One region of the Enterococcus sp. ZQ21 genome, then DNA from elsewhere that is predicted to be linked to it. Evidence: predicted binding sites of a transcription regulator. Region 1 holds the regulator's gene; each other region holds the start of a gene.
The links. The regulator NrdR, encoded in region 1, represses ribonucleotide reductase genes. The targets are predictions, from matches to a motif close to ACACNATATATNGTGT.

Region 1 (11,232 bases):
TTTCACTGGAGATTCTTCATTCCTTAGATGCTGTACCAGAAAAAGTCCTATTGATGAATGATCCGACACTGCAACGCAGGACTCGAGCAACTTTTGAGAAAGTATGGCAAAATGAACAAACTGTTTTCGCAAATGCTGTGCCATTTGTGCCGGAAATCCTTCACTTTTCTGAGGAGATCGTCTTTACAGTAAAAGAACTGAACCATCAATGGCCGAAGGAATATTTCTATGCACTGGTGTTAGGAGAAATGGAGCGACTCCACGACGATGAGAATGGCTATGGTCCGAAAGGAAAAGATTTTATTCCTCATATTGATATATCAGAAGAAGTTTGGTCTTCTTATACAAGAATCAAACAGTCAATAAAAACGGATTTTTCCCGTACATGACCTTTTTAGCAGGCGAATCCCCCTTTCTAAATAAATTTGGTTGAAATTTTCAATCGTTTATAAGATAATGAGGAGCGTGTTGAATGTAATAGCTAAAAGAATGGACGCTAGATAAGAGAAGAGGATTCAAATGGAAAATCAAAATAAATTGTATCATTTTGTTGGTATCAAAGGTTCAGGAATGAGCTCCTTGGCTCTTGTTTTACATGAACAAGGTTTAAATGTCCAAGGATCAGACATTGAAAAATATTTCTTTACACAAAGAGATTTAGAAAAAGCAAATATCACGATTCTGCCATTTAACGCAGACAATGTAAAACCAGGTATGACGATTATTGCAGGAAATGCATTTCCTGATTCACATGAAGAAATCCAGCGAGCAAAAGAATTAGGTTTGGAAGTGATTCGCTATCACGACTTTATTGGTCATTTTATCCAAAACTATACGAGTATCGCTGTAACCGGTTCTCACGGAAAAACAAGTACGACTGGTCTGCTCTCTCATGTATTGAGTGGTGTTCGTCCAACAAGTTATCTAATTGGAGACGGAACAGGGCATGGTGATCCGCAAGCGGAATTCTTTTCATTTGAAGCCTGTGAATATCGCCGTCATTTCCTTGCCTATTCACCAGACTATGCGATCATGACAAACATCGATTTTGATCATCCGGATTATTATACAAGTATCGACGATGTATTTACAGCTTTCCAAACAATGGCTGGACAAGTGAAAAAAGCTATTTTTGCGTACGGTGACGACGCTTATTTACGCAAATTAGAAGCAGATGTGCCGATTTATTATTATGGTGTCACAGAAAATGATGATATCCAAGCACGAAACATCGAACGTACAACATCCGGTTCTGCTTTTGATGTCTATCATGGGGATGAATTTGTTGGACATTTCACTGTACCGGCATTCGGCAAACACAATATTTTAAATGCTTTAGGTGTTATTGCAGTCGCGTATTTCGAAAAACTGGATCTGAAAGAAGTTGCGGAAGAAATGCTGACTTTCCCAGGAGTAAAACGTCGATTCAGTGAAAAAATCGTAGCAGACATGACCGTAGTCGATGATTATGCGCATCACCCTGCAGAAATCAAAGCAACCATTGATGGCGCACGCCAAAAATATCCAGATAAAGAAATAATTGCAGTTTTCCAACCTCATACGTTTACGCGTACGATTGCATTGATGGATGAATTTGCAGAAGCACTTGATTTAGCTGATAAAGTTTACTTATGCGATATTTTTGGTTCGGCTCGGGAAGAACAAGGAAACGTTAAGATCGAAGACCTTGGAGCGAAAATCAAAAAAGGTGGAGAAGTCATCAAAGAAAATAATGTATCTCCATTATTAGATTATCATGATGCAGTAGTAATCTTCATGGGTGCTGGAGATGTTCAAAAATTTGAACAAGCGTATGAAAAACTTTTAAGCAGCACGACGAAAAATGTACTGTAATACAATTACTGCAGTGTCCTTATAAAAATAGAAAGAGGGAGAGTGGCAAAATTCTTGTCATGCTCCCTTTTTTACAACTTTTGATAAACGGCGTTCAAAAGCTTGCATCTGCGGTAATAAGCCTAGCCAAATCAAAAACATGAGAAGCTGTTTTTTCTTGGCTGTTCTTATTACTTGATGCAGGACAGCTTTTTCACGACCTCTTTAAACTATAGAAATCTGTTAAATTAAAGGAGCAAAACTTGCCTTTTGCGCTGCTTTTGGTACAATAATGTATGATTAAAAATAAACTGGAGGGTTTCTATCTTGAACATAGGTAAGCCGAGAAAACTAGGAAAAACAATAAATGAAATCGAGGAAGGCGACTCGTTATCTTTAACAGAATCTATTGAAGATAACCAGCTTTTGCTGTATTTGGGATTGACGAATGATGCAAATCCTTTGTATATCCAACATGACTTTGCACAAAAAACAGAATATCATCAGCCAATCGTTCCATCAGTGATGCTGATGGGAATCATCACAAGTGCAATTTCAAAGCATCTTCCTGGACCAGGATCACATGTTGTCAATTTTTCTGTCAATTTTATTGAACCGGTTTTCCATTATGAAACACTGACTTTTCAGTTTGAGGTCATAAAAGTAGATAAGATGAAGGACGTGGTGACGATTTCTGTAGAAGCGGAAAACACGAACGAAGATCGTGTGTTGGATGCTGTTGTTATGGTCCAACCGCCACAAGTTCCTGAATTGGAAATAGCAATCGAAAGTGAAGGTGAATTAAATGAATAATCCAAGTACATCAATGTCAGGCATCAATCGTTTTTATGCAAAAGTTTATGGTTTTTTAGGTATGGGGCTTGCCCTTAGTGCAGTCACTTCTTACTTGGCTCTTTGGGTATTTCCTTTACAACTAGCAACTTTTATCAATAACTTTCCATTAGGCTTTATGGGTCTGTGGATCGTTGAACTGATTTTGGTAATGGTTCTAGGCGTAAAAGCACAAAAGAATCCGAGCTTAGCGATCGGTGGATTCATTGCCTACTCTCTTTTGAATGGCGTAACATTAGCAGTTACTCTTGCATTCTACGATATTGGAACAGTAACACAAGCTTTCTTGACAGCTACCTTGATGTTCATGGGGATGTCTGTTGTCGGAGTGACAACAAAACGAGATCTTAGCGGGGTCGGAAGAGCAGGACAGGCTGCTTTGATCGGAGTGATCATTGCACTAGTCTTGAACATCTTCATTTTGAGAAGTAGCGCAGTTGAGCTGTTCATCTCACTGCTTTTAGTCGTCATCTTTGCAGGGATCACAGCTTATGATAACCAAAGCATTCGTAATATCTATGTCCAGACAAATGGAACAGCACATAGTGGCATTGCTGTATTTATGGCATTGAAGCTGTATTTAGACTTTATCAATTTGTTCTTGGCGTTTTTAAGAATCTTTGGACGGAACAACTAAAAAAGGAAAAAATTGATCAGTTGGGGCTATACCAAAATATTTGGTATGGTCCCGCTTTTTCTTTTCGCATTCCGCATGATTCTTTGTTAGAATGAATAAGAACTTTACAGTAAGGAGTTAAGAAGATGACAAAAAATAAATTATTACTCGTTGATGGGAACAGTGTGGCTTTTCGCGCATTCTTTGCGCTGCACAATTCCCTTGAACGTTTCAAAAACAGAAACGGTCTTCATACAAATGCAATCTATGCATTCAATACGATGTTTGAAAATGTTATGCAAAAAGAGCAACCGACGCATGTTCTGGTTGCGTTCGATGCAGGAAAAACGACCTTTCGGACAGAAATGTATGCGGAGTACAAAGGAGGAAGATCTAAAACACCAGGCGAATTCAAAGAACAAATGCCATATATCCGTGATTTGTTGACGGGATTAGGTGTACAGTATTACGAATTGCCCAATTATGAAGCGGATGATATTATCGGTACTTTGGCAGAAAAAGTAGATAAAAATCAATTTGATGTCGTCGTACTTTCCGGTGATCGGGATTTGACTCAATTAGCTAGTAAAGAAGTAAAAGTGGATATCACTGTAAAAGGTGTCAGCGATATCGAAAGTTATACACCAGAACATGTGGCGGAAAAATATGATGGATTGATACCAAAACAGATTATTGACATGAAGGGACTAGCCGGAGATGCCTCTGACAATATCCCAGGTGTGACTAAAATCGGTGAAAAAACAGCTATCAAGCTATTGAAACAATATGGCTCAGTCGAAGGAATCTATGAGCATATTGATGAAATGAAGCAAAGCAAAATGAAAGAAAATCTGATAAATGACAAAGAGCAAGCGTTCTTATCGAAGAAATTGGCGACCATCAATACTTCAGCCCCTGTGGAGGTCTCTATCGACTCATTGAAGTATGAAGGGAAAAATCTCGATAAACTCGTTCCATTTTATAAAGAAATGGATTTCAATCAGTTCCTTTCTAAACTGAATATCGTTGAAGAAGAAGTAAAAATGGATGATATTTTATTTGAAGTCGTGCATGAATTTAAAGAGGAAATGTTTACTACGGATATGGCACTGTACGTGGAAATGATGGGCGACAATTACCATACAGAGGAAATCGTCGGAGTAGCGTGGGGGACAGAAAAGAAAATCTATGTCACAAATGATCTGTCTGTATTCGAAAACCAAGCGTTCCATTCTTGGATCACTGATCCGAACCGATTGAAAAAAGTATATGATGCGAAACGAACTTATGTTGCTTTAAATCGCTATACTGGAAAAACGAAAGGAATCGATTTTGATGTCTTGCTAGGTGCATACCTTCTCGATACGAATGAAAAAAGCACAGATATCGAAGGAATAGCTGCACATTACGGATACAACGATATCCAATCAGATGAAACTGTATACGGCAAAGGGGCGAAAAAAGGTTTACCAGAAGAAGAGGAACTCTTTTTTGCTCATTTAGCGCGAAAAGTAGCTGCAATCAATGCGTTAACACCAAAATTGAGCCAAGAACTGGCAGATAAAAACCAAGAAGATCTTTTCCGGAAAATGGAACTGCCATTGTCTATCATTTTGGCAGAGATGGAAATAAGCGGGATCAAAGTAGATGCGACTCGCTTACAAGAAATGAAGGGCGAGTTTTCTGCTCGCTTAAGAGAGATCGAACAAAAAATCTACGAAGAAGCCGGCGAAGAATTCAATTTGAATTCACCAAAGCAATTAGGAGTGATCTTATTTGAAAAAATGGGATTACCCGTTATCAAAAAAACAAAAACTGGGTACTCCACAGCCGTAGATGTACTGGAACAGCTTCGTGAACAAGCACCAATCGTAGAGGATATCCTAACCTATCGTCAAATCGCAAAAATTCAATCTACCTATGTCGAGGGACTGCTGAAAGTGATCCAATCAGATGGAAAAGTGCATACCCGTTATGTCCAGACATTGACCCAAACAGGACGATTAAGCTCTGTTGATCCTAATTTGCAGAACATCCCGATTCGATTAGATGAAGGGAGAAAGATACGTCAGGCATTTGTTCCGAGAGAAAAAGACTGGTTGATTTATTCTTCTGACTATTCACAAATCGAGTTACGCGTACTTGCGCATATCTCAAATGATGAACATTTGAAAGCTGCCTTCCTAGAAGGTCAAGATATCCATGCCAGCACAGCGATGCGCGTATTTGGAATCGAAAAGGCAGAGGATGTCACACCAAATATGCGTCGGCAGGCAAAAGCAGTGAATTTTGGTATCGTGTATGGCATCTCTGATTACGGACTTTCACAAAATTTAGGCATCAGCCGAAAAGCAGCACAGCAATACATCGATACGTACTTTGAAAAATACCCAGGTGTCAAAGAATATATGGAAAGAATCGTACGCGAAGCAAAAGATCAAGGCTACGTCGAAACGCTGTATCACCGCCGACGATATTTGCCAGACATCAATTCAAGAAATTACAATATCCGTTCTTTTGCGGAACGAACAGCTATCAATACACCAATTCAAGGAAGTGCTGCTGATATTTTGAAAATCGCGATGATTGAATTGGATAAACGATTAAAAGAAACAGGTCTTCAAGCTACGATGCTGTTACAAGTTCATGATGAACTTGTCTTCGAGGTACCTGAAAAAGAACTTGAATCATTAGATAAATTGGTGAAGGAAGTTATGGAACAAGCTGTTTCTCTCCATGTACCACTGATCACTGACAGCAGTTGGGGAAAAACGTGGTACGAAGCAAAATAAACATTGTTTAAGACAGAGCAATATAATGAAGGTGAAAAGAAAAAATGCCAGAATTACCAGAAGTAGAAACCGTTCGTAAAGGATTGGAACGGTTAGTAGTAGGAAAAACGATTCAGAAAGTGCAGGTCTTGTGGCCCAAGATCATTGAGCAACCAGAGACGCCCATCTTTGAGGCTTCTCTTGTTGGCGAAACCATCCAATCCATTGGACGTAGAGGGAAGTTTTTGATTTTTCATCTCGATCATTATGAACTGATCTCACACTTGCGAATGGAAGGAAAATATCAATTTACGAAAGAAAATACACCAATCGATAAACATACGCATGTACTTTTCTTTTTTGAGGACGGGAGCCAACTTCGCTACAACGATGTACGAAAATTTGGTCGTATGACAATTGTCGAAAAAGGAGCAAGTGCAACTTACCGAGGAATCATGAAATTAGGACCTGAGCCATTGCCTGACAGCTTTTTATTAGCAGATTTTGCAGCTGGACTGAAAAAATCGCACAAAGCAATCAAGCCTTTACTGCTAGATCAACGTCTAGTAACGGGACTAGGTAATATTTATGTAGACGAAGCATTATGGGAAGCGAAGATTCATCCAGAACAACCGGCGAATACATTACGTCCAAAAGAGATAGAACAATTACGTCTATCGATCATTGATGTTTTGAATCGTGCAATAGAAGCCGGAGGTACCACGATTCGCAGCTATTTGAATGCATTAGGAGAATCAGGCGGATTCCAAGTCGCACTGCATGTCTATCAGCAAACTGGCAAACCATGTATACGTTGTGGGACACCGATCGTGAAAATAAAAGTGGCACAAAGGGGGACTCACTATTGTCCGAATTGTCAAAGGCTGAAAATCGAAAAGTAGGCTTTGTTTTAGGTTTGACGGGCGGAATAGCTACTGGCAAAAGTACGGCAGCCAAAGTCTTTCAGTCTCATGGATTTCCTTTGATCGATGGTGACGTGATTGCTAGAGAAACTGTTGAGCCTGGAACGCTTGCTCTGAGGAAGGTTGTGTCCGTGTTTGGCCAAGAGATATTGCAGTCTGATGGTCAGCTAGATCGAGGGAAACTTGGGATGATTGTTTTTCCATCAAAGGAGAAACGACAAAAACTTGATCAGCTATTAGATCCGTTTATCCGAAAAGCGATAAAAGATCAAATCGCCTATCTAAGTTCCCATCATCCTTTAGTAATTGTAGATATCCCATTGCTCTATGAAGGTCATTATGACCACTATATGGATGCAGTAGCTGTCGTTTATACCACGCCAGATATTCAACTCAGACGCTTGATGAAACGTAATCAACTAACACTAGAACAAGCACAGCAGAGAATTAGCAGTCAACTTCCAATCGAAGAAAAAAAGCAGCGTGCGGATATTTTGTTTGACAACAACGGAACAAAAGAGGAACTTGTGGAACAAATCGAAAATTGGCTTTCAGCTAATCGCTTTCTTTGAGTATCTGTGTCAAGTTTGCTATCCTGAGTATATAGAAAGCGAGGGATAGCGATGGGATCATTTAAAAACCAAAAGGATAAAGTCGTAGGTAACGCAAAAGAAAAAATCGGCGAAATACTCAATAAAGAAAATCTAATCGATGAAGGTCGTACGCAATCAGAAACAGCAGAAGAGAAAGAAAAGCAGTACCAAGCAAGAATCGATGAAATAGAAGACCAGCAGGCAGAAAAAGAAGCGAAACAGCAAGATTTGACTCAAGAACGAAAAAATCCGGTACCTGATCGTAGTAAGACACCGCTCCCAGAAAGTGAACACATTCCTGATGAACAAAAAATCGAGGAACAACGAATGAAACACTATACAGGAATCGAAGAGAAGTTATAAAACAATAAGAAATAGAGATGTGACTTGAAGCAGATGATAAGATGTTCATCTGCTTCAAGTTTTTTGTGCTAGCCGACTAAATCAGCTTTTGGGCGAGTCATTTCTCAGCAATCAAGGTCATCAGTACTGGAAAATTAAAATTGAATTAGGACAGGGGACATAATTACGCATGAAAATAGAAAAAATTGTTCTTATATCCGTGTTTTTTTGGGTAGGACAGTCGCGTTTGTGATTTGTTTCGTGTTATAATACAACTAGTTGTAAAGAAAGACACATCCTTTATATAAAAATGCGATGCAAGAGGTGAGACAAAATGAGATGTCCCAGATGTCAACATAATAATTCACGAGTAATCGACAGCCGTCAAGCAGATGATGGACGTGCGATCCGTCGCCGTCGCGAATGTGAGAATTGTTCGTTCCGATTCACTACTTTTGAACGAATTGAAGCTGCTCCGTTATTAGTCATCAAGAAAAACGGGGAACGCGAAGAATTCAATCGCGATAAAATTTTAAGAGGACTCATCCGCTCAGCAGAAAAAAGACCTGTAGCTATGGAGCAAATGGAACAAATCGTCAACCATGTCGAAAACCGCGTACGCAGTCTTGGGGAAAACGAAGTATCAACGAATCTGATTGGTGAATATGTGATGGAGGATTTAGTCGATTTAGATGAAATCGCGTATATCCGTTTTGCCAGTGTTTATCGCCAGTTCAAAGATATGTCTGTTTTCTTAAAAGAGCTGCAAGATATCGTGGATAAAGCAAAAGAAAATAATAAAGAGAATAATAAAGAGAATAATAAAGAAAACAATTAAGAAACAAAAAGGAGGCATTTCCTTGGAAAATGCTTGGAAAGAGCTTCAACCAAAAAATATTTACCAAGGAAGAAAAGAAGCTCCGCTGAGGGAAGACAGCAAGAACGCGTTGCTGTATCTTTATCAGCCACTGATCGGCGGAGAAGCCTTGAGTATCTATTTCACTCTGTTATCAGAGATCTCGCAAGAATCTGGTGAAGGTCCTGAAGGGATACATGCAGATTTACTCAGTAGTCTAGGCTGCGGGATCCCTCAATTTTATGATGCAAGAAAAAAGCTGGAAGGAATCGGCTTACTGGATGTTTATTTTAAAGAAGATAGCGATCTGGGGCCTCGTTTTATTTATGAGTTGTTAGAGCCACTCATTCCTAAAGCATTTTTCAAAGATTCTGTTCTGGCATTTCTTCTTTTGGAAAAAGTTGGTGAACGACGATTCCAGAAGCTTACCCAGTTGTTTGAACCTAAAAGGCATACAACAGAGGGATATCAAAAAATCACAAAAAAATTTTTAGATGTTTATCGCTTCAATGAAGCAGTATACGCTGCTAATCAAGAAAACATCGAATCACTGAATAAATCTTTTGAAGAATCTGAGCCAGTAGCATTACTTGAAACAGATTCGACATTCGATTGGCAATTTTTGAATGATTGGCTGGCAAAAAAACATATGACTGTTCTTGATGATTCAATCATCAAACAAGTCGACATGTATCATCAGCTTTATGGATTCGATGAACTAACTCTTGGTGAACTCATCAGTCAATCTTATGATTTTAGTGAACAAAAAGTATCCATGAAGGAGCTGCAAAAAGCTGTTTTGGCAATGCAAAGACGACCAGTGAAGCAAATAAAGGAAACAGTAGCTGTTGCTGAAAACAGCAATGAATCTCCGACGAACGAACATTTGACAAATGCAGCGCTTCAGTTGATAAAAGAAGCACAGAGCATTCCGCCGATGAAATATCTGGAAGCAATCAAGTCAGAAAAAGGCGGATATGTTTCTAAACAAGAAACTTGGTTACTGCAAGACCTTGTTTCTCAATCAGGTCTTTCCAGCAGTGTGATCAATGTTTTGCTGAATTATGTATTGGTGATCAAAAATAATGCTAGCTTAAATGCTAGTTATGTGAATACAGTGGCAAATGAATGGGCACAAAAGAAAATCGCCACAGCAGAAGAAGCGATTCAGCATATTCGGCAAATAAGCAATCAAGCAAAACAATCAAAACAAAAAAAGCAAACAAATTATCCAAACGGCAAGCGAAATGTTCGGCGGGAAAAGCTTCCTGATTGGGTCAACCAGCCAAAAGATGAAAAACAGATCAGTAGTGAGAAAAAAGCAGAGATTGACCGCCGTTTTAAAGAATACCTGGCGAAAAAGGAGGGTGACATCTAATGGAAGACGTAGGCAAAGAATTGAAGAGGATCATCAGCAAACGTAATTATCAAGAAAAATATGCTGAAATGATTGCTGACGTCCTAAATGATACGGATGTTCAAGCTTTTCTAAGTGCACACCAAGAAGAACTGACACAAGCGGATATTGAAAAAAGCTACGCCAAATTGTATGAGTTCGTGCAAGAAAAGCGTAAATATCAAAAAAACGATCCAACGATGATCGCTCCAGGATACGAGCCGAAGTTGACGTTGAATTTTCATTATGTGGATGTCACTTATGTACCAACAGAAGCATTGTTAGCTCGGCAAAGACAAGAAGAAATTAGAAGCCGAGTAAAAGCAATGGATATGCCAAAAGATATTCAATCAGCATCTTTTGAAAACTTTGAGCGTACAGATGGACGAGGATATGCAAGCTTGGAAGCCCTAGATTTCGTAGAGAAATATACTGCAGATCCAAAAGGGTATCATAAAGGTCTTTATTTGGTGGGGAGTTTTGGTATTGGAAAAACATACTTATTAGGAGCAACAGCGAGAGAACTAGCGATTGCTGGATTCACCACGACATTAGTCCACTTTCCGACGTTTGCCGTTGAGATGAAACAGGCAATCGGAAAAGATCAAGTGGCAGAAAAGCTAGATGCAGTGAAGCGTTCCCCCATTTTAATGATTGACGATATTGGTGCAGACGCGATGAGCAGTTGGATACGGGATGAAGTATTTGGCGTCATCCTTCAATATCGGATGCAGGAACAGCTACCGACCTTCTTCTCATCAAATTTCACAATGGATGAATTGGAACAGCATTTGTCCGTCACTCAACGTGGAGATGAAGAGCCGCTGAAAGCAAAACGCATAATGGAACGCATACGTTATTTGACAAAAGAAATCGAAATGACTGGTCGCAACCGCCGCAATGGTTGAACAGTTGATAAGTCCAACTGATATTTGACCAAGGAGTAAAAGCAGGTCAGCGAATCTTTACATGGACAGAAATGACCGGAGACAATCACCGCAACAAGTAATGCAAAAACTTAAACGGAGGATTTTTTATGAGGGCTATTTT
Region 2 (11,232 bases), 750 kb from region 1:
TTCTAAGGCTTTCGGGTTTTGTTGGAGCATAGGGTATTCACAGTAGTGGATGAATCCACCTGAACAATATTTTGGATAATCCTTCTCAAATTCCAATTTTTCAAATGGCGTTGGGTTTTTACGTACATCATAGTGGAAACTGTTTGTATAATATTCTTTATCTGTGATATTTTCGATGATACCAAATTTTTCTGTATCTAAACGACAGAAACGATCAGTCAGACTTTCACTTGGTGTTGAATAGACGCTGAAATGATAACCGTATTCATCACCCCATGCATCCGCATTGGCTTTTAATTCTTTGACGATGTCAAGTGTGAAAGCTTTTGCCTCTGGGTTTGTTTCCCATTCGCCACCGAAGAAAGCTGAAGCAACTTCATATAATCCAATGTAGCCTAATGATACAGTAGCTCGGCGGTTTTTGAATAATTCATTGACAGAATCGGTACGTGAAAGACGTTTTCCGAAAGCACCATACATGTATAAGATTGGCGCATTTGCTGGAATGGCTTCTTTACAACGTTCTACACGATAGAGAAGCGCATCTTTCATGATTTCTAAACGGTCAGACAATAGCTGCCAGAATTTGTTCTGATCTCCTTTTGATTCGATCGCGATTCTTGGTAAATTCAATGTAACCACACCTAAATTCATTCGTCCGACATTTACTTCTTGACCATTTTCGTCTTTCCATCCTTGCAAGAATGAACGACAGCCCATAGGTACTTTGAAACTTCCAGTTAATTCGACGATTTTGTCGTAATTCAGAATATCAGGATACATTCGTTTCGTTGCACATTCCAATGCTAGTTGTTTGATGTCGTAATTAGGATCTTCAGGGTTTAAGTTTACACCTTTTTTTAAAGTGAAGATCAGTTTAGGGAAGATAGCTGTTCGCTTTTCACTCCCTAATCCATTGATTCGGATCTGTAAAATCGCTTTTTGGATTTCTCTTTCAAACCAATTTTCCCCCAAACCAAACCCTAATGAAGTGAAAGGGGTTTGCCCATTTGAAGTAAATAAGGTATTGATTTCATATTCCAAACTTTGCATAGCATCGAAGATATCTTTTTTGGTTTTTGCTTTTGCATATTCTTTTTGGCGTTCTGGCGAATCGATCCATTCTTCCGCGTCTTTTAGATGTTTTTTATAGTTCAATTCTGCAAAAGGAGCCAGCAATTCATCTGTTCGGTCGGCAGAACAGCCACCATATTGACTTGACGCAACATTAGCAATGATCTGTGAGATTTGTGCTGTCGCTGTTTGGATAGATTTAGGTGATTCCACTTCCGCATTTCCAATTTTGAAACCGTTGTTCAGCATACCTTTGAAATCAATCAAGCAGCAATTTGTCATCGGTGTGTAAGGATGATAATCCAAATCATGGTAATGGATATCACCTTTTTGATGGGCATTTGCTATATGTGGCGGCAACATTTTCAGTCCGATCGATTTTCCGACGATGCCGGCTGTTAGATCACGCTGTGTATTGAAAACATTACTGTCTTTATTTGCATTTTCATTCACGACAGTCTGGTCTTTGTTGATTAGTTTTTCAATCGAAAAGTTGATATCTGTCGCTTTACTGCGAGCAAAATCCCGTTTTGTACGGTAATTGATATACTCTTCTGCTAATTCATATTCGTTTTTTTCTAATAAGATATGTTCCACGATGTTTTGAATCTCATAGATCTTGACATTTTCAGCAAACCGGCTTTTGATTTCTTGGACAACCAAGTCTGCAATCATTTGGATTTTTTCGTAAGTAAGTGGGGATAATGAGCCGTGAATTTTCTTTTCAGCTTTGATTAGTGCTTCGTTGATCTTTTGTTCATCGAAATCAACATGGCGGCCATCTCGTTTGATAACTTTCATCTGGTGTGCCTCTGGTTGCTGAGTAACGACTGTTTTCTCTTCATAATTTACTTTCATTATCTTCAACTCCTGCTAAATTGTTCTTGTCTATCATAAAACAAAATTTAGGAAGGAGCAACTAATTATCGGCTATATATAGTATTCAATCCGCTGTATAATTGGATTTCTATACTATATGTAGTGTATATTTTATTGTGAAAAAAAGTGAAAACTTGTAGTTGATGGATTTATTTTTTGCATATTTAATTTAGCTGAATAAAATAATTGAATAAAATTTTTTTATTTGGGCTAAGAAAAAGTGACAAAAACATAAGAGCAAATTGTTCGTAGATATGCTACTATGCAAATAAACAGAAATGAAAGAGGAGAAGAAGAATTGGAAAAGATGATCGAAGTGAAACATCTCAGTAAAAGCTACGGTAGCAAACTTTCTCCCGTCAAAGCTTTAGATAATATCTCATTCACAGTAGAAGAAGGCGAATTTGTTGGGATCATGGGTCCAAGCGGTGCAGGCAAGACGACGTTGATGAATATTTTATCCACGATCAATTTGCCTACGATGGGTAGTGTCTTGATCCAAGGAAAAGAAATCACAAAAATGAAAAATAGTGAGCTCAGTGACTTTCGCCGAAAAAAACTAGGATTCATTTTTCAAGAATTCAATTTGATCGATACTTTAAATGCAAAAGACAATATCCTATTGCCCCTAGCAGTTGAACGGATGACTAAGGAAGAGATGGAAAAGAGAGTAAGACACGTAGCTCAATTGTTGAATATAGAAGAACTGCTAAAACGATATCCAGATGAGCTTTCTGTCGGTCAGCGACAACGAATTGCAGCCGCTAGAGCCCTTGTTGTTCAGCCACAAGTAATCTTTGCAGATGAACCAACTGGATCTCTAGATTCGAAGTCGGCCACAGAATTGTTGAATTATTTACAGACTATGAATCAAAAAGAAAAAGCGACAATCTTGTTAGTCACCCATGACCCATATACAGCGAGCTACTGTGACAGAATTTTATTTATCAAAGACGGCGTGATTTTTTCAGAAGTTGTGAGAAGAGGGACAAGAAGAGAATTCTTTGAAAAAGTAATCGACATGCAGGCGACGATTGGTGGAGGAGGAAAAATGAATGCTGTATAAATTAGCCGTCAAAAGCTTTTTTCGGCAGTCCCGAGGGTATCTTGTTTATTTTTTCAGTTTGACTTTATCCGTGATGATTTATTATTCTTTCAGCGCAATGACCTATGATCAATCTTTAGTTAGAAGAGCAAGTCCAGATACTTCGATAGATGGCGGATTGAGTTTTGGCGGACTGATCATTACTGTCGTTTTACTTTTTTTCGTATTCAGTGCCAACCGATTTTTTTTGAATAGAAGACAAAAAGAAATAGGTATCTATCAACTTTTTGGTATGAACAAACTACAAATTTCAGGTATATATGTATTGGAAATCATGATAATTGGGTTATTTGCCTGTATTTTTGGGATATTGCTCGGCATTATTTTCTCCAAACTCTTTTCCATGATTTTGGTTCGAATGATGGATATGGATCTTAATAGTCCGTTTTTTATCTCCATTCCATCAGTCGCAGATACTTTATTTGCTTTTTTCATCATCCTTTTAGCAGTATCTGTGTATTCGATATGGAAAATCTGGCGCTACCCGATGATTCGAAGTTTTGGAGAAAAAGAACAAGCAGATAGTTCAACGATGCGTTTCAGAACAAGGCATCGATTACTCGCTGTCATTGGGTTATTGCTTTTAACGAGCGGATATTTTGGGGCTAGTCATTTTAGAGAAATCACTTCATGGATGATCAGTCATCATTACCTTGAGACATTCATTCTCTTTTTGCCTTTTCTGATCTTTTTCATTTGTGTGATTGGTACTTATTTGTTTTTCTGCTATACATTTCGACTCTTTTTGATCATATTGAGTAAATGGAAGCTCTATTACTATGGGATCAATTTTTTAATAATAGGTAATACACAAGTGCACCTGCTCAAAAGCTGGCGGACGAATTCTCTAATTACAGTCATTCTTGGAATTTCTTTAATGACGATTGGCGGTACGGCTAGTATTTCTACTATTTTATCGTATCAGGAGAAAGTATCCTCCCCGATGGACTATCAGTTTGATGTCGAGACAGAAAAAAAAATCAAGCCTATTCTGGCAGAGGAAGGACAGAAGATAACTAAAAAAATCACCTTGCATTATAAAGTCATAGGTAGTATCTACAGACCAGATCTCGAAGAACCTATGTTTCAAACTGCTAATCTGATCACAGAAACAGAATATCAAGCCTTCAGAAAAGTTAATCCGGATTTGCCAAACGTTTCTTTGAAATCTCCTAACTATACTGTTTTGCTTGATCAAATGCAAACTCTTTTCCGGAATATTTCATTATATGGTTCTAGTATTGGATTGCCAGATAATCAAGAGTTGAAGATTCAACAAATGCTTCCAAGTGTATTAGGTGACGAAACGATGGTATATCTAAGTCCTGTACTAGTCGTGGATGATAACGTTTTTGAAAAAGCAAAAGGTGTAGATTATCAAGTAGTCAATGTGGATGTGTCAGGTGAGAATAATGAAAAGATAGATGAACGACTGAGCAGTGAAATGTCGATAAAGTGGCTCAATGCTATTTATTATTCTTATGATATCGTAAATGGGCGTCTGCAAGGAGAAATTAGTACAAAGAAACTGCCAGATGACAAAATGAAGGAAGCGCAATTTAGTCAAGAAGGTTCTCGGTTGAACTTCTCCTCCAGCTATTCAAAATTGCGTGCAGTCAACCGGCGGATTGGTATCAATATTTTTGTCACACTGTTTGTCGGAATGATCGTCATTATTGCTACTGGCAGTATTCTGACCGTTCGACAATTAGCAGAAGCAGAGGAAGAAAAAGAAAATTATCACCTATTGACTAAACTGGGGATACCACAAAGAAGAATTAGAAGGATGATTTTCGAGCAAAACGCACTTACCTTTTTTCCACCCATGATATTAGGAATCACTCATGCAGTATTTGCAATCAATGTTTTCACTCAGTATATCAAAACTGCCGATTATTGGTTGGCTTATCTTGTCAGTGGCTTATTGATCCTTATCTATCTTTTGCTTTATGTCATTACGAGTCAGTTATATTGTCGGATTATCGAGGAATGACAGGCGGAATAAGACAAGATAATAAAAAGTACTAAATTTTAAACACCGTTTAAAGAAGAGATTGTGAAAAAGCTGTCCTGCATCAAGTAATAAGAAACAGCCAAGCAAAAATAGTTTCCCATGTTTTTGATTTAGCTGGACTTATTACCGCAGATGCAAGCTTTTACACACCGTTTATTTGGAAGAAGAGGTTGTGACACGCTTTTTGTCACAACCTCTTTATTTTTTATATTTTTTAAAATTACTAGAAATTATAAAGAAAAAAGCAGTGTTTTGATGTGCTATTTTTATAAAAGCTATGTGACAAAACTGTTAGTAAAAAAACGGTTTCTGTAAGCTAGACACATGTTTCTTTTTGTCAAAATTCGTTACACTTTGTGTGAGGTTATATGAGGAGGGAATCCAATGAACAAATGGTGGTCTAATCCAAAATTGAATTATTGGGGAAAATTCATCATTCGAACAATTTTTTATAGTGCGGTACTGCTGTTCCTGATCTACCTGTATCACTATAAAAATATTCAAGGAGGAACATTTATCTATAACGAATTTTAGGAGGAAGAGTATGGAAATCAAAACGATTATTGAAGCAGTCGATGATTGGGGAATAAGCGAACCTGATCGAATTGCTTATCAGGCGGATGAGATGCATACTTTTGGAGAATTGAAACAAGCATCAGACGCACTTGCTTATTATTTAGAAGAAAAGGTAGAAGGGGATGGACCAATCGTCGTTTTTGGTAATTTAGAATTTGAGATGATTGTCGCATTTCTAGGAATTGTCAAATCTGGTCATGCCTATTTGCCAATTGAAGAACACACACCCAAAGAACGTATCCTGTCGATCTTTCGGGTGGCTAAACCATCTATGGTCATCAGTATTGGGAATTGGATAGAAGACATTCCTTCTGTTCCTGTCGTAACAAAAGAAGAATTTCAAGAAATCGAGAAGATACCAGTAGAATTTTATCCCAGAAACAGCGTAAAAGGTACAGAAAATTTTTATATTATTTTTACTTCTGGTACTACTGGAGAACCAAAAGGCGTACAAATCAGTCATGATAATCTAGTCAGCTTTGTTCAATGGACGATGGAAGACTTTGGGATCAAGCCTGGTATGCATTTCTTAGCCCAAGCGCCATTTTCTTTTGATTTATCGGTATTTTCTATTTATCCTGCATTAGTTTCTGGTGGAATGCTGAAGCCGTTAAATAAAGCAGTTATTCAAGATTTTCGTCAATTATTCGCGACATTGCCTAACTTGAAGTTGAATATTTGGGTTTCTACTCCATCTTTTATGGATATTTGCTTGATGGAGCCTACCTTCAATGGAGAAAATGTACCAGAATTGGACATGTTTTTATTTTGCGGAGAAGAATTGACAAAAAAAACTGCAGAAACACTACTTGATCGATTCCCAAATGCACGGATATATAATACTTACGGCCCAACAGAAGCAACTGTGGCTATTTCAAGTATCCAGATTAATCAGCACGTACTAGATAAATATGACCGACTACCGATCGGCTATGTAAAAAAAGACACCAAAGTTTCTATTGTCCAAGAAGACAAACTTGTTCCAAAAGGAGAAACAGGTGAGATCATTATTGCAGGGCCAAGCGTATCAAAAGGTTACCTGAACAATCCAGAAAAAACAGCAGCTGCGTTCTTTTGTCAAAATGACTTAGCAAGTTACCATACAGGGGATGCAGGAAGGTTGGATGAAGACGGGCTTTTATTTTATGAAGGCCGTATGGATCAGCAAGTCAAATTACATGGTTACCGGATCGAGTTAGGGGATATCGAACATTATCTGTTGCAAGACTCCCGGATCAAACAAGCCGTTGTCGTACCAAAATATCAAGGAACAAAAGTGCAGCAGCTTGTTGCTTTCATCGTATTAGAAAACACAACGAAACAACCGGATTTTCAACTGACCAAATCGATCAAAGAACAATTACTGCAAGTTGTGATGGAGTATATGATTCCTCAGAAGTTCCATTATGTCGATTTGCTGCCTCAGACAGTAAATGGAAAAATTGATCGAAAAAAATTAACAGCTGAGGTGAATCCTGAATGATGTTTCCTCATATGATCCCTTACGCAGAGCCGTTTTATTTTTTTCTTTTAGCCATTGCGCTTATACCAATCGTTCTATCTTTACTGATATGGAAAAAAAGATTACCAATTTATCAATCAGTGGTGACACTTTTCTTTTTATTTGTCAGCTTTGGAGGTACTTATTGGGAACAGGGAGCGGCGCTGATTGGGTATGTTTTTTGGCAGACAATCCTTGTATGGGGCTATTTTGTTCACCGGCAAAGGAAAAATCAAACAGGATGGTTTTACGCCGCCGTTATTTTAGCAATAATTCCACTGTTTTTAACGAAAGTGACTCCTTTTTTTGAACATGGAAAAGCATCGCTACTTGGTTTTTTAGGAATCTCTTATTTAACCTTTAAGTCTGTGCAAATGATCATGGAAATAAGAGATGGCATGATCAAAGTATATAATCCATTTCGTTATATCCAGTTTCTGCTGTTTTTCCCGACAATATCTTCTGGACCCATCGATCGTTATAGGAGATTTGAAAAGGATCAGCTCCATCCACCTGTTCGTGATAAATATGTTGATCTCTTGGGAAAAGGCGTCCAAAATATTTTTGTCGGTTTTTTATATAAGTTCATTATCGGTTATTATTTTGGTCAAGTACTGCTCCCTGCAGTAGGGCGCATCGCATTACAGCATGGTGGGATTTCATGGGCGTTAGTGGGTTACATGTACGTGTATAGCATGTATTTATTTTTTGATTTTGCAGGTTACAGTTTGTTCGCAGTCGGTACAAGCTACATGATGGGGTATCAGACGCCAATCAATTTCAATAAACCATTTTTATCATGGAATATCAAAGAATTCTGGAATCGATGGCATATGACCTTGTCTTTTTGGTTCCGCGATTACGTGTATATGCGGTTGATGTTCTTCATGATGAAGAAAAAAATCTTTAAAAGCAAGATCGTGATGTCAAATATCGGGTATTTCGCTTTGTTTCTTCTAATGGGTGTCTGGCATGGATTGACGTGGTACTACATCGTATACGGTCTGTATCATGCTTGTCTGATCTGTCTGACAGATGCATGGATCCGATTTAAGAAGAAGCATAAAGATCAGTTGCCTTCTAACAAATTTACGCATGGCGTAGCCGTATTTTTGACATTTCAAGCGGTATGTTTCAGCTTCCTGATTTTTTCAGGATTTTTAGATAAACTTTTTTTTAGCTAACGAATAGTGACATATTAATTTATATAACAAAGGAGAAAAGGAAAATGGAAGAACAAATTTTATCAATCTTAGAAGAAATAACAGGAACAGATGAAGTAAGAAAAAATCGTGATATTGATCTATTTGATGAAGGTTTGCTTGATTCTTTAGCATCTGTGCAATTATTAGTCGAGCTAGACGGAGAGTTGGATATCCAAGTCCCAGTCTCTGAATTCGAGCGGGAGGATTGGCGCACACCGAATAAAATCATTCAACAAGCAACTGCATTGAAGGGTTGAGTATGAAAAAGAAACTCTTTGCTATTTTTGGACCTGTTGTTCTCGCTTTTGGTCTGCTTGCCCTATTCTTCACTTCTTCCTATCGAGTAAATATTGATAACCCGGAAGTAATCAAGCGAGCGTCTTCATCTATGTCAGCAAATGTACTAAAGGGCGATGCAATAAAAAACAAAGCTTTGTCTGAAAAACAATATATCCCCTTTTTTGGGTCGAGTGAATTAAGCAGGATCAGTCCATTTCATCCGTCTGTTTTGGCTGAAAAATATGATAGAGGTTATCGTCCTTTCTTGCTAGGAGCGCCGGGAACACAATCATTAAGTCAATATATGATGATGCGATCTGCAGGGGATGATTTGAAAAACAAAAAAGTGGTGTTTATCATCTCGCCTCAATGGTTTGTAAAAGATGGTGTAAAAACAGATTATTTCAACACTTACTATTCTGAACTTCAGACCTATGATTGGTTGTTCTCATTGAAAAAAGTTACATCAGCTGATCGCTATTTAGCTAGAAGACTATTAACTTTTTCAAAAGTAAAAGAGAACGATACGCTGACAGGAATTCTACAAACGATTAAAGAAGGAAAGTTACCTTTACCTGATTCTTTGGATCAGTTGCACAGCCAATGGAACATGTTGAAGCGTGAGGATGAGATATTCAGTGATATCGGTTTGAAAGATCGTCAGCAAAAAATCGATCATGAATCAAAACAATTACCAGACCACTATCAAGAAACAGAATTATCCATTTTGGCAGATGAGATTGGAAAACAAGAAACGACAAATAATCCATTTGGTTTGAAAAACGATTTTTATACACATCGTATCCGATCCCACGAGCCAGAACTCAAACAGTCACAAAAAAATTGGGATTATCGTTTTTCACCAGAATTTTCTGATTTTCAGCTAATCTTGGATCAATTAGCAAAAAACCATAATGAAGTGTTGTTTATCATTCCACCGGTCAACGAGAAATGGAGCGATTATACCGGACTATCTCAAGAAATGCTACAAGGATTTGCCAAAAAAATCAAATTTCAATTAAATAGCCAAGGATTCAATCGAATAGCTGATTTTGTCAATCAAGCTGGTACCAATTATTTTATGGAAGATACGATCCATTTAGGGTGGAAAGGCTGGCTGGCCGCAGATCAACAGATTAGACCGTTTTTAGAAGAAAACCAGCTTCCTAGTAGGTACCATCTCGATGATGCTTTTTTCAGCAAAGCTTGGCAACAGCAAGTACCAGATAAACTACGATTAAAATAAATAAAACAGGTGGAGGATATCTGCCTGTTTTATTTATTTTAGAATATTCTGAAATAAACAGTAAAAATACCAAGTTTGCCTGAACAAAAAACAAAAGCAATGGTATAATCACAATATGAATATAGAAATGGGGGAAAACATTTGGATACAAAAGAAGAACAGCTACTAATTGATTTGACTTCTGCAAAAGGAGTACCTGGGAATGAAGAAGAGGTAAGAGAAGTATTCAGAGAATATGCTAAACCATTCGCTGATGATATTTTTTATGACGGATTAGGCAGTGTGATTGCTAAGCATGGCGCTGGCGGAGGACCAAAAGTCTTTATTTCTGGTCATATGGACGAAGTTGGTTTTATGGTAACAAAAATAACCGAAAAAGGCTTCTTGGAGTTCCAAACACTTGGAGGCTGGTGGGGACAAGTGATGCTTGCTCAACAAGTGGAAATCAAAACACGAGAAGGAAAAATCATTCACGGGGTAATTGGTTCAAAACCACCGCATGTTTTAACACCTCAGGTACGAAATAAACCATATGAAATCAAAGATATGTTTATTGATATCGGCGCATCAAACCAAGAAGAAGCCAAAGAGTGGGGCATACGTCCGGGAGATATGGTCACCCCATATATTGAATACAAACGAATGAATGGCAGTAAATATTTACTGGCAAAAGCATGGGATAATCGGATAGGGACAGCTGTTTCTTTGCGAGTATTGGAGAATCTATCTAAAGAAGCACATCCAAATGTTTTATTTGCAGGAAGCGATGTGCAAGAAGAAGTGGGCTTGCGAGGCGCTCGAACAAGCACGCACCTTGTAAATCCGGATATTGCTTTTGCTTTAGATACTGGTACAGCAGGTGATACTCCAGGAATGACACCAAAAGAAGCAGATTCGATTTTAGGAAAAGGTCCACAGATTTTGATTTTTGATGCATCGATGATTCCGCACAAAAAATTATTGAATTTCGTTATCGATGTAGCAGAGGAAATGGCTATCCCATTCCAATATACAGTGATCTCTGGCGGTGGAACGGATGCAGGACAAATGCATTTGACAAGAGACGGTGTTCCTTCTGTAGCCATTACTGTTCCTGTTCGTTATTTGCATTCCCACACATCAGTGATCCATGAAGATGATTATTTGAATACAGTGAAGCTAGTTACTGAGTTAGTGAAACGGCTTGATAGTGAAACAGTTGAACAAATCCGGAGTTATGAATAATGAATAATAAAATGCCTATTTCTGAATATCGAAAAAAAGCGCGAGCTTCTTTAGAGAATCAATGGGGAATCAATGCTTGGCTTGTTTTCTTATCCATATTGTTCACAAGCGTCATACAGAATTTTTTTG
Region 3 (11,232 bases), 990 kb from region 1:
ATCAAATGAAGGTCAGGCAGTGGTAGGTATGGCTCTAAATAAAACTGGAACAAAGAATAATGGAGCAGTTTTGCCAATGGATGTCAAAGGGAAAAAATCGTGGTTTGTGCTTGACGATCAATTGATTGCGCTTGGTTCGGGAATTACCGGTAACACAAATGCGTCTATTGAAACGGTTATAGATAATCGTTTATTAAACGATCAGTTTACTTATAAAGTTGTAACAGAAACAGGAGAAGTTACCCAGCCAACCGAACAAAGTGAAAAAGAATGGTTATTGTTACAATCAAGTCAACCAGAAACATCGATCGGTTATTATTTTCCTGAGAAAGAAACAGTAAAAGTGATAAGTGAAGAACGGCAAGGTACTTATAGGGAAATCAACGAATCATTTCCCAGTGATGAAGTTTATCATGGAAGTTATCGGAAGTTTTTGATCAATCATGGAAAACATCCAATCAATGAAGCTTATGCATATGTGATATTACCAGGAGTGAACGAAAAAGGATTAAAAGAATATGCAGAAAAAGAACCAGTTACTATTCTTCAAAATACTCCAAAAATTCAAGCGGTAAAAGTAAAAGAATCCGGTTATTTGGGTATCAATTTTTGGGATAATACTGGTGGAGAATTAGATGGATTAAAAACAGATAAACCACTTTCTGTATTAAAGAAAATAAACGAACAAGAAAAAAGTTATACGTTTGCTGATCTTGCTCATACAAAGACGAAAATAACGATTGAATTACCAAATGATTTTGAAGCTGTTCGAAGCATGAGTGAAGGAATTACCTATGATGAGCAGATGGGTCGCTTTACTATTGATTTTTCGCAAACATCGGATACACAAAAACAAATTGTTGTGGAATAAAAAAAGCGCACAAGAATAGAATATTCTTGTGCGTAATTTTTTTTTCCTTATTCCAATCCAATCAAATAATCGTCATCTTTCATCGCTTCTACATGACCTAACAAATAGCCGTTTCCGACTTGTGAGAAGAAGTCATGGTTGCTTGTGCCTGTTGAAATCCCGTTCATTACGATTGGGTTGACATCATTGGCAGTATCTGGGAAGAGTGGATCCATCCCTAGGTTCATCAATGCTTTGTTGGCATTATAGCGTAGGAATGTTTTGACTTCTTCTGTCCAACCGATTGGATCGTATAATTCTTCTGTATAACGTTCTTCGTTTTCATAAAGTTCATAAAGCAGGTTGTACATCCAGTCTTTCAACGTTTCTTGTTCTGCTTCAGGCAATTCGTTGAAACCTAATTGGAACTTGTAACCGATGTAGGTTCCATGTACCGATTCATCTCGGATGATCAGTTTGATGATCTCTGCTACGTTTGCCAATTTGTTGTTTCCTAAATAATAAAGAGGAGTATAAAAACCTGAATAGAACAAGAATGTTTCTAAAAAGACGCTGGCAATTTTCTTTTCTAGCGGTGTACCGTGTTTGTAGATTTCATTGATACGCTCAGCTTTTTTTTGCAGATAAGGATTCGTATTCGTCCAGTCAAAAATTTCTTCGATTTCTTTTTTCGTGTTCAGTGTACTAAAAATAGAAGAATAACTTTTGGCATGAACGGATTCCATGAATTGGATATTGTTCAAAACGGCTTCTTCATGGGGAGTGCGGACATCTTTACGCAACTGATCCATGCCGCTTTCAGATTGGACAGTATCCAGCAGTGTCAAACCGCCGAATACATGTCCTACTGTATCTTTTTCCAATTGAGACAATGTGCGCCAATCATCTAGGTCATTTGAAAGTGGGATACGTGTATCTAGCCAAAATTGCTCCGTCAGCTTCTCCCAAGTGGATTTATCAATGATATCTTCAATTTCATTCCAGTTTATTGCTTCATAATATGTTTCTGACATGAGAATGCTCCTTTAATTAAAATATGAATAAGCGAATCTATCTATGATATTAGATCACGCAGCTTTCACATTGATTGCTTCCGATTTCTTCTGCATCATCAGTAAAGGTACGTACATAATAAATGGATTTGATTCCTTTATGGAAAGCGTAATGTCTTAAAATATTCAAATCACGTGTCGTTTGCTTCGTTGTTGTCTTCCATTCATAAATACCTTCTGGGATTTCAGAACGCATGAATAAAGTCAAACTCATGCCTTGATCGACGTGTTGTTGTGCTGTTGCATAAACATCGATCACTTTACGCATGTCCATATCATAAGCAGAAGTGTAATATGGAATCGTCTCATTGGATAAATAAGGCGCTGGGTAATAAATTTTACCGATTTTCTTCTCTTGGCGTTCTTCAATCATGCGAGTGATAGGATGAATGCTTGCACTCGTATCATTGATATATGAAATTGAGCCATTGGGTGCTACTGCCAAGCGATTTTGGTGATATAGCCCATCTTTCATTACTGCTTGTTTCAAGGCATTCCAATCTTCAGCAGTTGGAATAAAAATCCCTTCAAACAATGCTTTGACTTTTTCTGATTTTGGCTGGAATTCTCCAGTTACGTATTTTTCGAAATAAGTGCCATCAGCATAAGCTGATTTTTCAAAATTATGGAAAACTTGTTTTCTTTCACGAGCGATATTATTGCTTTCAACAAGTGTCCAATAATTCAACAGCATGAAATAAATATTTGTAAAGTCTAATGAATCCTCTGAGCCATATTCCATTTGTTCTTTTGCAAGATAAGTGTGTAAGCCCATGGCACCTAATCCAATCGTATGATTCAGCTTATTTCCGTTTTGGATCGGCGGTACGACATCGATATCAGATGCATCTGTAATAAATGTCAATGCACGAGTCATCGTACGCACAGATTGACCAAAGTTAGGGCTTTGCATCAAATTCACGATATTTGTCGAACCTAAGTTACATGAGATATCTGTTCCTAATACTTCATACTCCTGTTTACCGTTGATCACAGAAGGCGTTTGAACTTGTAAAATCTCTGAGCATAAATTACTCATGATAATCTTGCCGTCGATTGGATTCTCGCGGTTCGCTGTATCAATATTGATTACGTAAGGATAGCCAGATTCTTGTTGTAATTTTGAGATTTCATTTTCAAGATCACGCGCTTTGATTTTTTGTTTGCGAATGTTTGGATTTGCAACTAGATGATCATACTCAGCTGTAATATCTACATAAGAGAATGGGACACCATATTCTTTTTCGACACTATACGGACTAAATAAATACATGTCTTCGTTTTTACGTGTCAATTCATAAAATTTATCAGGTACAATCACACCAAGAGAAAGAGTTTTTACGCGAATCTTTTCATCTGCATTTTCTTTTTTTGCTGAAAGGAAAGCAATAATGTCTGGATGGAACACATTCAAATAAACCACACCAGCTCCTTGACGCTGACCTAATTGATTAGAATAGCTGAAACTATCTTCGAATAATTTCATGACTGGAACGACACCACTCGCAGCACCCTCGTATCCTTTGATAGGAGCGCCGGCTTCACGAAGATTTGATAAAGTAATCCCCACGCCGCCGCCAATACGGGACAATTGCAAAGCAGAGTTGATTGAGCGCCCGATAGAGTTCATATCGTCAGTGACTTGAGTCAAGAAACAAGACACCAATTCGCCCCGACGTTTACGTCCAGCATTCAAGAAAGAAGGTGTAGCTGGCTGATAACGTTGATGGATCATTTCATCTGCAAGAGCAAGTGCTAATTCTTCATCTCCGTTCGCAAAGTAAAGCGCATTGAAGGCTACTCGATCTTCATAAGTTTCCAGATAAGCGGAACCGTCGTTGGTTTTCAACGCATATTGAGAATAAAATTTGTAAGCAGCCATAAAAGATTTGAAAGAAAAATGTTGTTCGTCCAAAAATTGATATAGCTTTTCAATAAATGATGGTGAATATAATTGGATGAATTCTGCTTCTATATATTCTTGATCGATCAAGTAATTGATTTTTTCCATAATAGATGGAAAAGTCATCGTATTTGGTTTGACATTTTCTTCAAAAAAGGCAGCCAAAGCTTCTTTATCCTTATTCAAAGGGATTTGACCATTGACTGGTCGATTGATTTCATTATTCAGCTTGAAATAACTGACATCTTGTAAATTTTTAAGACTCATACGTACGCCCAACCTTCATTTCGTATTTGATGATGCTTGATTGCAAATCATTGCATTGTTTTTAAGCTTTAAAAAAGGATTTGGAAGTTTGCGACAAAAACTGGTGCTGTCTCAAGCCCTTCAAATCCATGTATCTTGTTTTGATTCTTTTAGTCATGTTAGCTGGCAAGTTTACGCAACTGATCAGGACGGAATCCGATAACTGTTTCTGCATCGGAAGTAATGACAGGAACACTTTGGAATCCTTGTGCTTTCAACCAGTCTACTGCTTCCGGTTGTTCATCGATATTGACTTCTTCAAAAGCGATTTGATTTTCTGTTAAAAAACGCTTGACCATCTTGCATTGCATACAATTATTTTTAGAAAAGATTTTTACGTTCATGATGAGTGCCTCCTCTAAACACATTCTTATTATCTATAATAGATAGTATAAAACTCTTAGTAAAAAAGTCAAACAACAAACACTACATATTGTGTTGTGGAAACTGTGGAATACTAAGTTTTGTGTTTTTGAAAAAAGAGCTGAAAACAAGTATCGTGTGGGAAAATAGCAAATCTAATAGAGAAAAAATTGTGGAAAACTATGAAAAAATATTTTTTTCTCATTTTTATCTATCAATACTAAAGATTCGCTCATAATATCACAAGTGTAATTGACATTCTCAATTACCGAGAGTATTCTATGTGAGAATGATTCTCATTTATTTGCGTAATACGTAAGAAAACTAGAACATAGAATGAATGGTTTCAACACATGATTTATTTCACAAGAGAGGAATCAATATGCAGACCTTAGCGCAGGCAAAGCAAAACTTCGTTTATCAAGTCGAACGAATTGAAACAGAAGAAAAAACAAAACGCCATTTGCAAAATATTGGGGTCGTTGTCGGAAGTAAAATCGTCGTCGTCAATTTATCAGGCAACAATGCCATTTTACTGATAAAAAGTCATCGAGTGGCAGTAAGTCGGGAAATACTAAGTCAGATCTTTGTCAATAAAAAGACTGCTTCCTCTGAAAGCTGGACTTCTCTTGATCAATTAAAAGCAGGAGAGACGGGGATCGTCGTAGCCATCCACGGACAAGGCGCAGTGAAGCGGCGGTTGATGGATATGGGATTGACGCGAAATGTAAAAATAGTCATCCGAAAACTAGCCCCTCTAGGAGATCCAATCGAACTGACAGTGCGAGGATATGAATTGACGTTACGAAAGTCAGAGGCTGAACTAATCTTGGTACAAAGGGAGGAAAACGAATGAATATCGCGTTAGTCGGAAATCCAAACAGCGGGAAAACGAGCTTGTTCAATCTCTTGACTGGTTCGAATCAATATGTAGGGAATTGGCCGGGTGTAACAGTAGAAAAAAAAGAAGGATCGTTGAAAAAAAATCCGAACATTCACATTCAAGACCTACCCGGTATCTATTCTTTGTCTCCTTATACACCCGAAGAAGTGATTGCAAGAGATTATTTGGTTCATGAACAGCCTGAACTGATCATCAACATCATTGATGCTACCAATTTAGAGCGGAATCTATATTTAACTACGCAGTTATTGGACTTAGACATTCCTATGATCATTGGTCTGAATATGATGGATGTCATCAAAAAAGAAGGAAAAAAAATCAACCTAGAAAAGCTTTCCTATGGTCTTGGTGTACCAGTTTTACCAATCAGCGTATTGAAAAAGCAAGGAATCGAAAAATTAATCGAAAAGATTCAGGAGTCTGCAAAAAAACGGCCTTCTATTCCTGTTCCCTGTACATACGATCCGCGTTTAGAAGCAGCTTTACATGAAATTGAAGATGTACTAGGAGAAAAAAGCAGCAAGAAACGCTGGTATGCAATGAAATATTTTGAAAGAGATCAGAAGGTGAATGAGGATGATGAGATAACAATTTCTCAGCAAAAAGAAATCGAACAACTGATCCAGTTGACAGAGAAACTATTGGATGACGATAGTGAAACGATTCTAGTCAATGAACGTTATGAATTTATTACCCAATTATGTGCACTATCTGTCGTGTCAAATGATTCTTTCCAATTATCGATGAGTGACAAAATCGATCAGATTGCAACGAATCGTTGGTTAGCCTTGCCAATCTTTGCATTTGTGATGTGGCTGATTTATTACTTGGCTATTCAAACAGTAGGAACAATGGGGACAGATTGGATCAATGATACATTGTTTGGAACGTGGCTACCAGAACATGTTGGCAGACTGCTAGCTGAATGGCAAGTAGCCGGATGGATGCAGGAGCTGATCTTGAACGGCATCATCGCAGGCGTGGGAGCAGTATTAGGATTTTTACCGCAATTGATCGTATTGTTTTTATGCTTGAGCTTTCTAGAAGACTGCGGATATATGGCGAGGATCGCTTTTGTCATGGATCGACTTTTCCGGAAATTCGGGCTTTCAGGAAAATCCTTTATTCCTATGCTGATTGCCACAGGATGTGGCGTACCAGGCGTCATGGCTACTCGCACGATTGAAAACGAGCAAGATCGTCGGTTGACGATCATGGTCACGACATTCATGCCTTGTTCTGCAAAATTGCCGATTATTGCCTTAGTGGCAGGGGCCTTTTTTCCTCACCAATCTTTGGTAGCTCCTTCTGCCTATTTTCTTGGTATGACTGCAATTATTTTCTCTGGAATCAGCTTGAAAAAAACGCGTTTGTTTGCTGGAGAAACAGCTCCGTTTATCATGGAATTGCCCGCATATCATTTTCCTCAATGGTCGACGATCCTAAGACAAACCTATGACCGCAGCAAGTCTTTTGTAAAAAAAGCAGGAACGATTATCTTTGTTTCTAGTATCGTGATCTGGTTTAGCTCTTCTTATAATTTTTATGCTCAACCTGTTCCTGAAGACCAAAGTATCCTAGCCTTTTTCGGACGAATCCTAGCTGTTGTTTTTCAGCCGCTTGGTTGGGGGAATTGGCAAGGAACTGTCGCAGCGATTACAGGATTAGTTGCTAAAGAAAATATTATTGGCACATTCGGTATTTTGTTTGGACATGCGGAAGTATCCGAAAATGGCAGAGAAATCTGGCAAGTGCTACAACACACATATACTCCCGCAGCAGCTTATTCATTGTTAGCCTTCAATTTACTTTGTGCGCCTTGTTTTGCGGCAATTGGGGCTATCCATCGGGAAATGAATGCCAAGAAATGGACTTGGATCGCCATAGGCTATCAATGCGGTTTAGCTTATTTAGTTAGTTTTGTGATCTATCAGTTGGGACACTTATTGGAAGGTGGACAGGTAGCGTTAGGGACGTATCTTGCTATTTTATTGATGATAGGACTCGTTTATGTTTTGTTCCGTCAGCCAAAATCCAAGAACCAGTTTTATGCTATATTGTCATTAGAAGGAGAGGAATAGGATGGCGACATTCTTATTAAGTGTATTAATCTTTGGAAGTGCAGGGGCGATTGTCTATACTCGTTTAAAATCCGGAAAGAATTGTGATGACTGTCAAACAGCTTGCCCAGTAAAAAAGGAACAGATCAAGCGATGATCAGTCGTTGTAAGAGTCTGTTCTCCCCTTTTTTGCTTATTTTGCTAGAGCATAGTAAGATGAGGGAAAGTAAAAAAAGAAAGAGGAAAGAAAATGTCTGGAAAGAAAAAAATCGTCCGCCCGCGCTATCAGCAGATTGCTGTTGATTTAGCCGAACGTATCGTTGAAAACCGATATAAAGTGGGTGAGAAGATCCATGCTCGCTCAACGCTTGCCAGTACGTACAATGCTTCTCCTGAGACTACCCGAAAGGCTATCAATGTGCTGGTAGATCTTGGGATCATGGAAGTACGGCATGGGAGTGGGGCATTTGTTGCTTCGAAAGAAAAAGCAAAAGATTTCCTATTGCAGTATCAAGATGTACAATCTATCCAAGATACAAAAGCAGAAATCATGGCGAGTGTGGAGAAGCAACAAGATGAGCTGAATCATTTTTCTCAATTATTGGATCAGCTGGTCAATCAAACGAAGCGAATACATAAGATGAACCCTTTACTTCCGTTTGAATTGTCTTTATCAGAAAAAGCAATGCATCTGGACCGTTCGATTAGCGAGTTGAATATCTGGCAGGCGACTGGTGCTACAGTTATCGCAATTTCTCATAACGAAGAACTACTTGTTTCACCTGGACCTTATGCTAAATTTACGGCAGGGGATATCGTTCATTTTATTGGAAATGAGTATACGCTACAGCGTATGACAAACTTTTTTTACCCGGAACATCAGCTTGCAGAATGATTGTGTGAAATATTATAAAAATATTAACTTGGCTAAACCTTTTATTTATAAAGATTTAACCAAGTTTTTTTCTGTTTGGACAAGCAAATTTCTTTCATTTTTGACAAAGTGACTACATGATGTTAACATAGTGTGGTCACTTTTTTTCAGAAAGAAAAATGAATTTACATAAAAAAGGAGAATTTGTTTGGTAAAAGTAGAAGTAAAACATTTAACAAAGATATTTGGTAAAAAGACACAAGCCGCTTTAGATATGATGAATGATCACCAGCCGAAAACGGAGATTTTAAAGAAAACCGGTGCGACGGTTGGTGTGTATGACGTGAATTTTGACGTAAAAGAAGGAGAAATCTTCGTGATCATGGGGCTTTCCGGGAGCGGGAAATCCACATTGATCCGTCTATTGAATCGTCTGATCGAGCCAACTTCAGGCAGTATCTATATTGATGGAGAAGATGTATCGAAGTTAAGCAAAGAAGAATTGCGAGAAGTCCGTCGTCATAAAATCAATATGGTTTTCCAAAACTTCGGTCTGTTTCCACACCGAACGATCTTGGAAAATACAGAATACGGGTTAGAAGTCCGTGGTGTACCTAAAGAAGAACGACAAGAAAAAGCAGAAAAAGCATTAGAAAATTCTAGTCTGCTTTCATTTAAAGACCAATATCCTAGTCAGTTATCTGGTGGGATGCAGCAACGGGTCGGCTTAGCCAGAGCTTTAGCGAATGATCCTGAGATCTTGCTGATGGACGAAGCGTTCTCGGCTCTTGATCCGCTGATCCGACGAGAAATGCAAGACGAATTACTGGACCTGCAAGCCAATGTTCAAAAAACGATTATTTTCATTACCCATGATTTGAATGAAGCTTTACGGATCGGGGACAGAATCGCATTAATGAAAGACGGCGAAATCATGCAGATCGGAACAGGTGAAGAAATATTGACCAATCCAGCAAATGATTACGTACGTGAATTTGTGGAAGAAGTCGATCGTTCCAAAGTGCTTACTGCTCAAAACATCATGGTACCTGCATTGACGACGAATATCGAATCTGATGGACCAAATGTCGCATTGACAAGGATGCGTAATGAAGAAGTCAGCATGCTGATGGCTGTTGACCGAAAGAGAAACCTGAAAGGAATCATTACTGCAGATCAGGCGTTAGAAGCTAGGAAGCAAAAACGTCCATTGATCGACTTCTTAGATGAAAATGTGACGGTGATCGGAAAAGACATGGTTGTAAGTGATATTTTCAATATTATTTATGATTCACCGACTCCGCTTGCAGTTGTAGAGGATGGAAAATTAAAAGGTGTCGTCATCCGAGGTAGTGTGATTGAAGCATTAGCAGAAACAAGCGAGGTGAGTGAACATGAATAATCTATTAAACTATCAATTACCAGTGGCAAACTGGGTAGAAAATATCACAGAATGGTTTACGACAACTTTTTCTGGCCTATTTTCATTTTTACAAACGATCGGACAGGCAGTGATGTCGGGGATTACAAATTTACTGTTAGTGATCCCAGCGCCTTTGTTTATCTTGTTATTGACGATAGCAGCTTTCTTTATTTCTAAGAAACGTCCAGGACTTACGTTGTTCACATTGATTGGTCTATGGTTTATTTATAACCAAGGTCTATGGAATGACTTGATGAATACTGTCACACTTGTTCTTTTATCTAGTGTGATCTCCATCATCATAGGTGTACCGTTAGGGATCTTGATGGCAAAAAGCAGTAAAGCTCAAAGCATCATCAAGCCAATTCTTGACTTTATGCAGACGATGCCAGGATTCGTTTATTTGATTCCAGCAGTTGCATTTTTCGGTATCGGGATGGTGCCAGGGGTATTTGCCTCAGTCATCTTTGCTTTGCCACCAACCGTTCGTTTTACGAATTTAGGGATTCGACAAGTACCGAAAGAGTTAGTAGAAGCTTCTGATTCATTCGGGAGCACAAGTCGTCAAAAACTATTCAAACTAGAATTGCCTTTAGCTAAAAGTACGATCATGGCAGGGATCAATCAAACAACGATGCTGTCACTTTCAATGGTCGTTATTGCCTCTATGATCGGTGCACCCGGCTTAGGACGGGGAGTATTGTCCGCTTTACAAAGAGCACAAGTCGGGAATGGATTTGTCAACGGGGTTGCATTAGTTATCTTAGCAATCATCATTGACCGTTTTACCCAGCATTTGAATCAGCCGAACAATAAGAAAGTTGCAGGAGCTGCAACACAAAAAAGTAAAAAACGTCAAGGATTGATCATTGGTGCTGTAGTAGTAGTGATCTTAGGTGCGATTGGTATAGGAAGTTTTTCTTCTGCCAAAGAAACAAAACGTATCAACTTGTCTTATGTCGAATGGGATACAGAAGTTGCTTCAACAAATGTAGTCGGTGAAGTATTGAAACAAATGGGCTATGATGTAACGATGACACCGCTAGATAATTCAATCATGTGGAAATCTGTTTCAAATGGCGAGTCAGATGCCATGGTTTCAGCTTGGCTACCTAAAACTCATGGTTCACAGTATGCACAATATAAAGATCAAGTCGAAGACCTAGGTGCCAATTTGACAGGAGCAAAAGTCGGTTTAGCAGTACCAGCCTACATGGATGTAAATTCGATCGATGAGTTAACCGATCAGGCAGGTAAGAAAATTATAGGAATTGAGCCAGGAGCTGGTGTAGTTACGGCTGCTGAAAACACGATCCAAAAATATGACAACTTGAAAGACTGGAAAGTCGAGACATCTTCTTCAGGAGCAATGACCGTTGCACTAGGACAAGCAATCAAAAAACACGAACCAATTGTAGTTACAGGATGGACACCTCATTGGATGTTTGCCAAATATGATCTGAAATACTTGGAAGA

Region 2: nrdD (anaerobic ribonucleoside-triphosphate reductase) is a predicted target of NrdR. The motif match lies at 2,044-2,059, and genes of this name have one in related genera.
Region 3: nrdH (glutaredoxin-like protein NrdH) is a predicted target of NrdR. The motif match lies at 4,556-4,571, and genes of this name have one in related genera.

What each region holds. Positions count from the first base shown of each region.
Region 1 is NZ_CP125658.1:1,223,297-1,234,528, forward strand. It holds gene QK255_RS05895 (YdcF family protein) at 1-389, shown strand, start outside; gene murC (UDP-N-acetylmuramate--L-alanine ligase) at 520-1,854, shown strand; gene QK255_RS05905 (MaoC/PaaZ C-terminal domain-containing protein) at 2,161-2,646, shown strand; gene QK255_RS05910 (Bax inhibitor-1/YccA family protein) at 2,639-3,322, shown strand; gene polA (DNA polymerase I) at 3,448-6,093, shown strand; gene mutM (DNA-formamidopyrimidine glycosylase) at 6,138-6,974, shown strand; gene coaE (dephospho-CoA kinase) at 6,938-7,567, shown strand; gene QK255_RS05930 (hypothetical protein) at 7,619-7,951, shown strand; gene nrdR (transcriptional regulator NrdR) at 8,265-8,768, shown strand; gene QK255_RS05940 (replication initiation and membrane attachment family protein) at 8,791-10,164, shown strand; gene dnaI (primosomal protein DnaI) at 10,164-11,090, shown strand; gene QK255_RS05950 (hypothetical protein) at 11,219-11,232, shown strand, end outside.
Region 2 is NZ_CP125658.1:1,969,300-1,980,531, reverse strand. It holds gene nrdD (anaerobic ribonucleoside-triphosphate reductase) at 1-1,932, opposite strand, end outside; gene QK255_RS09605 (ABC transporter ATP-binding protein) at 2,252-3,019, shown strand; gene QK255_RS09600 (ABC transporter permease) at 3,009-5,051, shown strand; gene QK255_RS09595 (teichoic acid D-Ala incorporation-associated protein DltX) at 5,457-5,606, shown strand; gene dltA (D-alanine--poly(phosphoribitol) ligase subunit DltA) at 5,617-7,131, shown strand; gene dltB (D-alanyl-lipoteichoic acid biosynthesis protein DltB) at 7,128-8,333, shown strand; gene dltC (D-alanine--poly(phosphoribitol) ligase subunit DltC) at 8,378-8,611, shown strand; gene dltD (D-alanyl-lipoteichoic acid biosynthesis protein DltD) at 8,614-9,879, shown strand; gene QK255_RS09570 (M42 family metallopeptidase) at 10,021-11,103, shown strand; gene QK255_RS09565 (DUF975 family protein) at 11,103-11,232, shown strand, end outside.
Region 3 is NZ_CP125658.1:2,216,066-2,227,297, reverse strand. It holds partial or broken gene QK255_RS10795 (polysaccharide lyase 8 family protein) at 1-460, shown strand, start outside; gene QK255_RS13435 (polysaccharide lyase beta-sandwich domain-containing protein) at 479-871, shown strand; gene nrdF (class 1b ribonucleoside-diphosphate reductase subunit beta) at 919-1,884, opposite strand; gene nrdE (class 1b ribonucleoside-diphosphate reductase subunit alpha) at 1,934-4,093, opposite strand; gene nrdH (glutaredoxin-like protein NrdH) at 4,252-4,476, opposite strand; gene QK255_RS10770 (FeoA family protein) at 4,878-5,351, shown strand; gene feoB (ferrous iron transport protein B) at 5,348-7,480, shown strand; gene QK255_RS10760 (hypothetical protein) at 7,482-7,616, shown strand; gene QK255_RS10755 (GntR family transcriptional regulator) at 7,710-8,354, shown strand; gene QK255_RS10750 (quaternary amine ABC transporter ATP-binding protein) at 8,542-9,735, shown strand; gene QK255_RS10745 (ABC transporter permease/substrate binding protein) at 9,728-11,232, shown strand, end outside.